2 regions of the Marinobacterium maritimum genome follow, and region 2 is predicted to be linked to the other one. Evidence: predicted binding sites of a transcription regulator. Region 2 holds the regulator's gene; the other holds the start of a gene.

Region 1 (4,649 bases), on a different contig from region 2:
GACAGGGCATTGGCTTCTTCCGGAGCGACTTCCGCTTCGCCCGCCGCCAGCAGACTGAAATCCAGCAGGCGGTGGGTGTAGTCATAGGTAGAGCCCAGGATCTGGCCGCCCGGCAGGTCCTTGAAGGTGCCGGAGATGCGGCGTTCGATCTGCATCTGTTCGGTATCCAGCGGCTCGCTGTAACCGAAGCGGGGCAGGGTGGTGCGGTAGGCGCGCAGCAGGAAGATCGCTTCTACCGCATCGCCGCTGGCCTGTTTCAGCGCCAGTGCCGCCAGTTCGGGATCGTAGACCGAGCCTTCGTTCATCACCCGGTCTACGGCCAGCGGCAGCTGCTGACGAATCTGGTCAATACTCAGTTCGGCAATGGCGCTGTCGCCACGGCGCTGAGTGCGCATCAGGGCATGGGCGTTATCGATCGCCTTCTCACCGCCCTTTACGGCTACATACATCAGCAGGTCTCCTGTTGTTGGTTGGCGCAGGGCTGTATAGAAGTGGTGCGTGGCAGCGCGGTCAGTCGGTTGTCGCAGCACCAGAAGGTGTCGATACCCAGCGGGAAGCGCTGGCGGCTGCGGATCAGATCACTGCGGAAGGGCTCGCTCAGGCCGGCAATGCGCAGTGTGCGGGTGTGCTCGATACCAGGGCCGCTCAGGGTCCAGTGTGCCTCCTCGCTTAACGCCGGCACCTGTACCATCAGCGTGGTGGAACGGTCCGGGTATTCCGCCGTGCCCCAGTTCAGTTCGGCCAGCAGCGGCAATTCACTGTGCAGGGCGATGGCAAAGTCAGCATCAGAGGGGTTATCCACCAGTGGACACTGACAGTGGAAACGCAAATTGCTGATCACCGCATCGCTGCTGGCCAGCGCAGGGCTGAGCCAGACCGGGGTGTCGGGGTCGAGCAGGCTCAGGGCCAGCTGCCAGGTGGACAGATCCAGCCCCTTGGGCGCCTGCTCTACATAATCAATCTGCATCAGCGTGCCCGGTTCGCTCATCGCCTTGAGCGCGGCGCGGAACACCTGCTGGGATGCCTGTACCGGATCGGCGAAGCCGGCGATCAGTTCGTTGCTGCTGACAGCCATCAGTCTTCTCCTCGTACCAGGGTAAAGAAATCCACACGGGTGCTGTTGGCCCGGGCCGCACGCTGCTGGCGCTCGGCATCCAGCTCAGCCTGCAGGGGCGCGATCAGCTCACGCTGCAGCAGCGACTGAGTGCGCTCTTCCTGCAGCAGGGCATCGGCCAGGGCGGCGGTGATCGCATGCTGGCTGTTGCGGCCGGTGACATAGCTGACGCCAAGAGTGCCGCTGGCCAGGCGTACGGCACAGCGAGTCAGGGTCATCTCGCCCAGGTTGAACGGCTGGCCACTGCCGCCGACACGGCCGCGCAGCATGGTCAGACCGGTTTCCGGCTTGCGGATAAACTGGTATTCGGGTTCCAGCGACAGCGTCTGCCAGCGCTGCTGCAACGCCTCGACGGTCGATTTGGCCAGTATGCCCATCCAGTGCTGGCGGGCACGGGTTTCAGGGGATTCCTGCTGTTGCTCAACAGACATGGTGCTATCCATTTGGTGGTGTTGAATCGTTTCGATGGCGCTATTCTGCTGAGGGAAGGGGGCGGAAAAAATGGAGGGTTTCTGTATCGATGACCGAGAAATACTAATGTCGACCTGTCGAGCCTGAGCAGATGCTGTCTGGCGCTCAGGGCCTGTGCTGGCAGGAGCTGGAAAGATTTTTATTGCGGCTGGGCTGACATATTCCTGCCACATGGCTCTGTTAGAGCGGCGATAAGCCGGGCCACGGGCGGGCAACAGTCGAAGGAAAAGGGTGACTGTGGATTAGCGGCACTGATGGCAGTGCCGCTTTAGCGAGCGTTGAGTCCGGGCGTTAGAAAACCCGGGTACCTTAGATCTTGCCGTGAATCGCCGGTTCAGGGTTGGGCTCGCGACTGGACAGGATCTCGAAGTCGCAGCCTTCATGGGCCTGGCTGACGTTATCGTTGAACAGCAGCCCCCAGCCACGCTTGAAGTGCGGTGCAGGGGGGGCCCAGGCCTGACGGCGCTGATCCAGTTCCGCTTCATCCACATGCAGGGTGATGCTGCGCTCGGGGATATTGATCTCGATCTCGTCACCGTTCTGCACCAGCGCCAGGGGGCCGCCGATATAAGCCTCAGGGCTCACATGCAGTACACAGGTGCCAAAACTGGTTCCGCTCATCCGCGCGTCACTGATACGTACCATGTCACGTACGCCCTGCTCAACCATCTTTTTCGGAATCGGCAGCATGCCGTTCTCGGCCATGCCCGGCCCGCCCTTGGGGCCGACATTACGCAGGATCAGCACGCTGGAGGGATCCACCTCCAGATCAGGCGAATGAATACGTGCAGCCAGATCATTGGCATTCTCAAATACCACGGCCTTGCCGCGATGTTTCTGTAGAGCCGGGTCTGAAGCACTGGGTTTAATCACACACCCATTGGGCGCCAGGTTGCCTTTCAGCACGGCCAATGCCTCGGTGGCCACAGGGTTGTCGAGTGAGCGGATGATATCGTCGTTTTCCACCCGGGCACCCTCAATGTTCTCGCCCAGTGTCTGACCGGTAACCGTCAGGCAGTCCAGATCCAGCAGTGCCGTCATGTTGCTGAGCATGGCAGGCAAGCCCCCGGCATCGGCAAACTCCGGCATGATGTATTCACCGGAAGGCTGCACGTTGGCCAGTACCGGTACTTGCTTGCCGATGGCGTCAAAGTCCTCCAGCGTGAAGCTGGCGCCGGCACGGCGTGCCAGGGCGATGAGGTGAATGGTGGCATTGGTGGACCCGCCCAGTGCGACACAGGTCTTGGCCGCATTGGTGAACGACTGGTTGGTCAGGATATCGCTGGGCTTGAGGTCATCCCACACCATCTCGACCACGCGACGCCCGGCGGCAGCCGCCAGCTGATGGCCACGGGAATCCATGGCCGGTACCGACGAGGCGCCCGGAAGGGACAGGCCCAGCACCTCGGCAAGCGCGGTCATGGTGGAGGCGGTGCCCATGACATTACAGGTGCCGGGTGAACTCCAGATCTTCTGCTCTACGGTTTGCCACTCCTGCGGGGAAAGCTTGCCGGCGATCAGTTCCGGCGCCCAGCGGAAGGCACCGGTACCACTGCCGAAACGTTCCCCGCGGAAGGTCGCCCCCATGGTGAAACCGGCCGGGCAGTAGATGGTGGGCAGGTTCATGCTGATTGCGCCCAGCAGCAAGCCTGGAGTGGTCTTGTCACAGCCGCCGAGCAGAATCGCGCCATCGATCGGGTGGCAGCGCAGCAGCTCCTCGGTTTCCATCGCCAGGAAGTTGCGATACAGCATGGAGGAGGGCTTAACGTACCCTTCCCCCAGCGACATGGCGGGCAGTTCGACCGGGAAGCCTCCGGCTTGCCAGACGCCACGCTTGACCGCTTCGGCACGCTCTTTCAAATGGGCGTGGCAGGGGTTCATGTCGCTCCAGGTGTTGATGATGCCGATGACCGGCTTGCCTTCGAACTCTTCACGGCCGTAACCCGCCTGCAGTGCATGGCCGGTATGTTCAGTAGACTGGGGCGTGCCGCCAAACCAGCGTCGGCTGCGCAGCTGCTCAATTGTTTTTTTTGTCATGAGTGCAGACCTTTGAGGGGAGGGCTGCCGGACACCAGGCATCCGGCAGTCTAGGGAATGTCTTCAGCCGCCGAGTACGACTCAGTAGCCACCGCGTGCCTTGGGTGCATCCGCAGCATCCTCACCACGTGCCGTGGTTAGTGCCTGCAACGCCCCTGCACGAATAAAGCTGATATCGGTGCCGATAGACGCGAAGGTGAAGCCTTTCTTCATGGAATCGGCCGCCATCTCGGCGTTGTAGCCGAAGATGCCGCTGGCCAGGTCGTGGGTTTCGCACGCCTTGAGAATATTGGCGATGGCCGTGCCGAAGGCCGGGTCGGCGAAGTTGCCCGGTGCCAGGCCGAGGCCGTAGCAAAGGTCCATGGGGCCGACAAAGAGGCCATCCACACCTTCCACGGCGGCGATCTCTTCCAGGTTGCGCAGCCCTTCCTCGGTTTCGATCATCATCAGGCAGGCGACCTGCTCATTTGCGGTGGCCAGGTAACCGGGGCCTTCCAGCATGGCGTCGCGCATGGGGCCGCAGGAACGGCTGCCCATCGGCGGGTAGCGGCAGGCCGAAATTGCACGGCGGGCATCTTCTGCCGTGTTCACCATCGGCACGATGACACCCTGGGCGCCGGCATCCAGCGCCTTGCCGATCTGGTCCGGCTGATTGGCGGCCACGCGTACCAGCGGCGTGACGGGCACACCGGTGACCGCGGGCAGCAGGCGGGTCAGATCGCTGTAGTCCATCAGACCGTGCTGCAGGTCAAAACAGATCCAGTCCACCTCCATCCGACACAACATTTCGGCCATGTGGATATCGGGCAGGTTGGACCAGATGCCAAGGCTGGATTCCTTGGCGCGCCATTTTTGCAATGCGAGGTTAAGCATGGAGTGATTTCTCTGTCTTGTTGTTATGACAAGGCGAGTCTTCAGCCTTCGGCAGTCCCGGGGACAGGCCCTTGGAGATGGGGGCTCACCGCCTTTTGGTGTAACCTAGCTCATGCATGGCAGGAAAAATGTCAGAAAGCTGACAATTGAGAGA
Region 2 (4,649 bases):
TCCCAGCGCTGGCACGCCCCCACCCCCGATGAAGCGCGGGCACTGGGCATGCCGCCGCGCCAGCTGGCGCTGATCCGCGAAGTGGAGCTGCTCGGCCGACAGGGCACGCCCTGGGTTTATGCCCGCTCGGTGCTGCCTGCCAGCACCCTGACCGGTCGCGAGCGCCGTCTGAGGCTGCTCGGCAACCGCTCGCTGGGCTCGCTGATGTTCAGCGACCCCAGCCTGAGCCGCAGCCCGCTGATGGCCAGCTGCCTGCAAGACGAAGCTGGTTGCCGTTACTGGGCACGACGCTCGGTGTTCCGTTTGCATGACAAGCCGCTGCTGGTGTGTGAGGTTTTTCTCCCCGCCATGGAGCACGTACAATATCCGCTCTGATCCCCAGTGCAGGAGTCACCCATTGCAGATTTCAGCCCCACGCCCACTGAAGGAGCGCCTGCTGGCCTACGTCCACCTGATGCGCGCCGACAAGCCGATCGGCACCTATCTGCTGCTCTGGCCCACGCTTTGGGCGCTGTGGATCGCCGCTGAAGGCCTGCCCTCGCTGGAGCTGCTGCTGATCTTCTCTCTGGGGGTGTTCCTGACCCGCTCCGCCGGCTGCGTGATCAACGACTATGCCGACCGCCATATCGATGGCCACGTCAAACGTACCCACCAGCGCCCCCTGCCCTCCGGCCGGGTCACCGAACGCGAGGCGATAGGACTGTTTGTCGGCCTGATGCTGGTCGCCTTCCTGCTGGTGCTGCTGACCAATACGATGACCATCCTGATGTCGTTCGGCGGTCTGGCGCTGGCGTTCGTCTACCCGTTCATGAAGCGCTACACTCACCTGCCGCAGCTGGTGCTGGGTGCCGCCTTTGGCTGGGCCATTCCGATGGCCTTCACCGCCATTCAGGAACAGATCCCGCTCACCGCCTGGTTGCTCTATGCCGCCAAGCTGCTCTGGACCGTGGCCTATGACACCCAGTACGCCATGGTGGATCGCGACGACGACCTCAAGATCGGCGTCAAGTCCACCGCCGTGCTCTTTGGCCACCAGGACAAACTGATTATCGGGCTGTTGCAACTGGCCGCTTTGGGCCTGCTGATCTGGGTGGGACAGCTGGAGCAGCTGGGGCTCTGGTATCACCTGGGGCTGGCCGCCTCAGTGGGCTTTTTCATCTATCAGCAGTGGCTGATCCGTCATCGCGAGCGGATGCCCTGTTTTCGCGCCTTCCTCAACAACCACTACGCCGAACTGGTCGTACTGGGCGGCATAATACTGGACTACACCAGCCTGTAACCATCTGAAAAAAATGAGCTTTCCAGGCGGATATCGCATTACCAGCATCTGTGTCATATTAGTGTAACGGAAACGTCTTGTAATAGTGGCCTCCGATAATTCCTGTAGATGAGGCAGAGAACGATGTCTGCATCCAAACGTGTGCTGATCGTCGACGATGAAGCACCGATCCGCGAGATGATCGCCGTTGCGCTGGAAATGGCCGGCTACGAATGCAGCGAAGCCGATAACGCCCAGGACGCCCATGCCCAGATCGTGGACAACAAGCCCGATATGGTCCTGCTGGACTGGATGATGCCCGGCACCAGCGGCATCGAGTTCGCCCGTCGCCTGCGCAAGGAAGAGGTGACCGCGGATATTCCGATCATCATGCTCACCGCCAAGACGGAAGAGGATAACAAGATCAAGGGACTGGAGACCGGCGTCGATGACTACATCACCAAGCCGTTCTCGCCCCGTGAGCTGGTCGCTCGCCTGAAAGCCGTATTGCGCCGCACCACGCCCAAGGGTGTCGAGGAACCGGTTAGCGTCGATGGCCTGACCCTGGACCCGGTCTCCCACCGAGTGACGGCCGATGGCCAGCCGGTCGATTTGGGTCCTACCGAGTTCCGTCTGCTGCAGTTCTTCATGACCCACCCCGACCGCGCCTACTCGCGCAGCCAGCTGCTGGACATGGTCTGGGGCGGTAATGTCTATGTCGAGGAGCGCACTGTCGACGTGCACATCCGCCGTCTGCGCAAGGCACTGGGCGAGCGTCACGACTACCTGGTTCAGACCGTGCGCGGCACCGGCTACCGCTTCTCGGCTCAGGTCGCCTGAGTCCGCCGGCCCCCACCGGCATGATCGACCCCAGGATGGAGCCTATTCGATGCATGTATCACGACACGCCCTGATTATCAGCCTGCTGGCCCTGGCCGGCGCCGGCCTGCTGGTTGGCACCCTGTTCAGCTACCCCATGCTGGGGTTGAGCTTGGGTTTACTGGCCTGGAGCCTGAAGCAGGTGCGCCAGTTCAATCGGCTCAATGACTGGCTGCAGCGCGAGGATGGTTCCGAGCCACCCGAAGCGGACGGCGCCTGGGGCGACCTGTTCGACGAGCTGTCCCGGATGCAGAAGCGCAGCCGCTCCCGTGAACAGTATCTGCGTGGCATCATCTCCCGCTTTCAGCAGTCTTCGGCCGCACTCAGCGATGCCATCGTCATCATCGACAGTCAGAACAACCTGGAATGGTGGAACCGCTCCGCCGACCGTTTGCTGGGCCTGAAGGCCATCTCCGACCGCGGCAAGCCGCTGATCAACCTGATGCGCGACCCTCGCTTCGTGCGCTACTTCCGCAAGGGACACTATCAGGAGCCGCTGGAGCTGCCGTCACCGGTCAACAGCGACCTGCAACTGCAGTACCAGATCAGCAAGTTCGGTGAAGGCGACCGCCTGCTGGTGGCCCGCGACATCACCCGTCTGCTGCGGCTGGAGCAGACCCGCCAGGACTTTGTGGCCAACGCCTCCCACGAACTGCGCACCCCATTGACGGTGATCCGCGGCTATCTGGAGACCTTTCTCGATCAGGAGCTGCCTCGCCCGTTGCAGCGCGGCATGGAACAGATGCAGCAGCAGGCCCGTCGCATGGAAGGCCTGGTCACCGATCTGTTGCTGCTGTCTCGGCTGGAAGCCAGCCAGCATATCAGCGACGAGCACCCGATCCTGATCCAGGACCTGATTCAGCACATGCATCAGGATGCCGTAGCCCTGGCCAGCGGCCGTGGCCACTCATTCCAGCTGGACGTGGACAGCGAATACGACCTGCTCGGTCAGGCCACCGAACTGCAGAGCGCCTTCTCCAACCTGGTATTCAACGCCGTACGCTATACCCCGGACAACGGCACCATCAGTCTGCGCTGGTGGGTGGACCACAAGGGCGGCCACTTCTCGGTCAGCGACGACGGTATCGGCATCGAGGCGATGCATATTCCGCGCCTGACCGAGCGCTTCTACCGCATCGACGAGAGCCGCTCCTCCGCCAGTGGCGGCACCGGCCTTGGCCTCGCCATCGTCAAGCATGTACTGGTACGCCACAGCGCCCACCTGAGTATCGACAGCAAGCCGGGCAAGGGCAGCACCTTCACCTGCCACTTCCCGCCCGACATGGTGGTGCCGATCAGGGCTGTGGGCTCCGACGCGGGCTAACCTCCCGCGCCTCGCTGGCATACTCCTCGACCCAGAAAATGGTGGCACCCACCACTGCTGCCGGCATCAGGATCAGGTTGACCACCGGCACCAGCATACCGAGCTGCACCAGACCACCAAAACCGATAGACGTCACGCGGCGCGCTTTCATCAGTTGTTTCATCTGGTGAAAGCTGACCTTATTGTTATCCATCGGATAGTCGCAATACTGGATCGACATCATCCAGGCGCCGAACAGGAACCAGAGCAGCGGCGCGAATGGGGTCACCAGCGGGATAAAAGTGATCACCAGCAACAGCAGAAAGCGCGGCAGATAATAGGCCAGCTTGTGCAGTTCACGCTGCAGTGCCCGCGGAATCATCTTCACCACTTCGGCCCAGCCTTCATCGGTCACCGGCGCGCCGCGCAGCTGCTTCTCCACCTTTTCCGCCAGGAAACCGTTGAACGGTGCCGCGATCAGGTTGGCGACAATCGAGAAGCCGTAGTAGACCGCCACCAGCACCAGCAAGGCGAACACCGGCCAGAACAGCCAGTAGAGAAAATCGGCCCAGCTCGGCAGAAAGCTCAACCAGTAGTCGACCCAGACACTGAACTGGCCTACCAATAGCCAGATGGCGCCGATAAACAGCAACACATTGACCAGCAGCGGCACCAGTACGAAATGCCGGATACCGGGTTGCGGCAGCATGGCGGCACCACGCAGCAGATAGCCGGCGCCACGAACGGGGTTACCTTTCATCTATTCTCCTTGTAACAATGTTTGCCAGATCACGCGGGATCACTTTACTCTTGCGGTCAGTAGATGATTGTTACCGGCCGGTGAACTGGCCGAGAAACCGGGGAGATTAACATGAAAGCGATACGCATCCATGCCTTTGGCGGCCCTGAAAACCTGCATCTGGACGAGATCGACAAGCCCAGCCCCGGGCCAGGCGAGGTGCTGATCCGCAACCGGGCCGCGGGAGTCAACCCGATCGACTGGAAAACCTGTTCCGGTGGCGGCGCCAGCGCGTTTATCGAAGCCCTGCCCTTCTGCCCCGGCTGGGAGTTTGCCGGTACTGTCGACGCCTTGGGCGAGGGCGTCGATCGCTTCCGGGTCGGCGACGAGGTGCTGGGATTCACCCGCTTTCCGCAGGAAGCCGGCTGCTATGCCGAGTATCTGGTGGCCCCGGCCGATCAGCTTGCACT

Evidence for each region. The regulator PhoB, encoded in region 2, activates phosphate uptake and scavenging genes when phosphate is short. The targets are predictions, from matches to a motif close to TGTCATANNNNTGTCANA.
Region 1: phnG (phosphonate C-P lyase system protein PhnG) is a predicted target of PhoB. The motif match lies at 1,740-1,757, and genes of this name have one in related genera.

Annotation. Positions count from the first base shown of each region.
Region 1 is NZ_BAAAET010000002.1:420,183-424,831, forward strand. It holds gene ABD013_RS08365 (carbon-phosphorus lyase complex subunit) at 1-449, opposite strand, end outside; gene phnH (phosphonate C-P lyase system protein PhnH) at 449-1,075, opposite strand; gene phnG (phosphonate C-P lyase system protein PhnG) at 1,075-1,545, opposite strand; gene ABD013_RS08380 (IlvD/Edd family dehydratase) at 1,895-3,622, opposite strand; gene ABD013_RS08385 (HpcH/HpaI aldolase family protein) at 3,704-4,495, opposite strand.
Region 2 is NZ_BAAAET010000003.1:690,186-694,834, forward strand. It holds gene ABD013_RS14245 (chorismate--pyruvate lyase family protein) at 1-375, shown strand, start outside; gene ubiA (4-hydroxybenzoate octaprenyltransferase) at 404-1,279, shown strand; gene phoB (phosphate regulon transcriptional regulator PhoB) at 1,403-2,098, shown strand; gene phoR (phosphate regulon sensor histidine kinase PhoR) at 2,148-3,461, shown strand; gene cysZ (sulfate transporter CysZ) at 3,433-4,200, opposite strand; gene ABD013_RS14270 (NADP-dependent oxidoreductase) at 4,312-4,649, shown strand, end outside.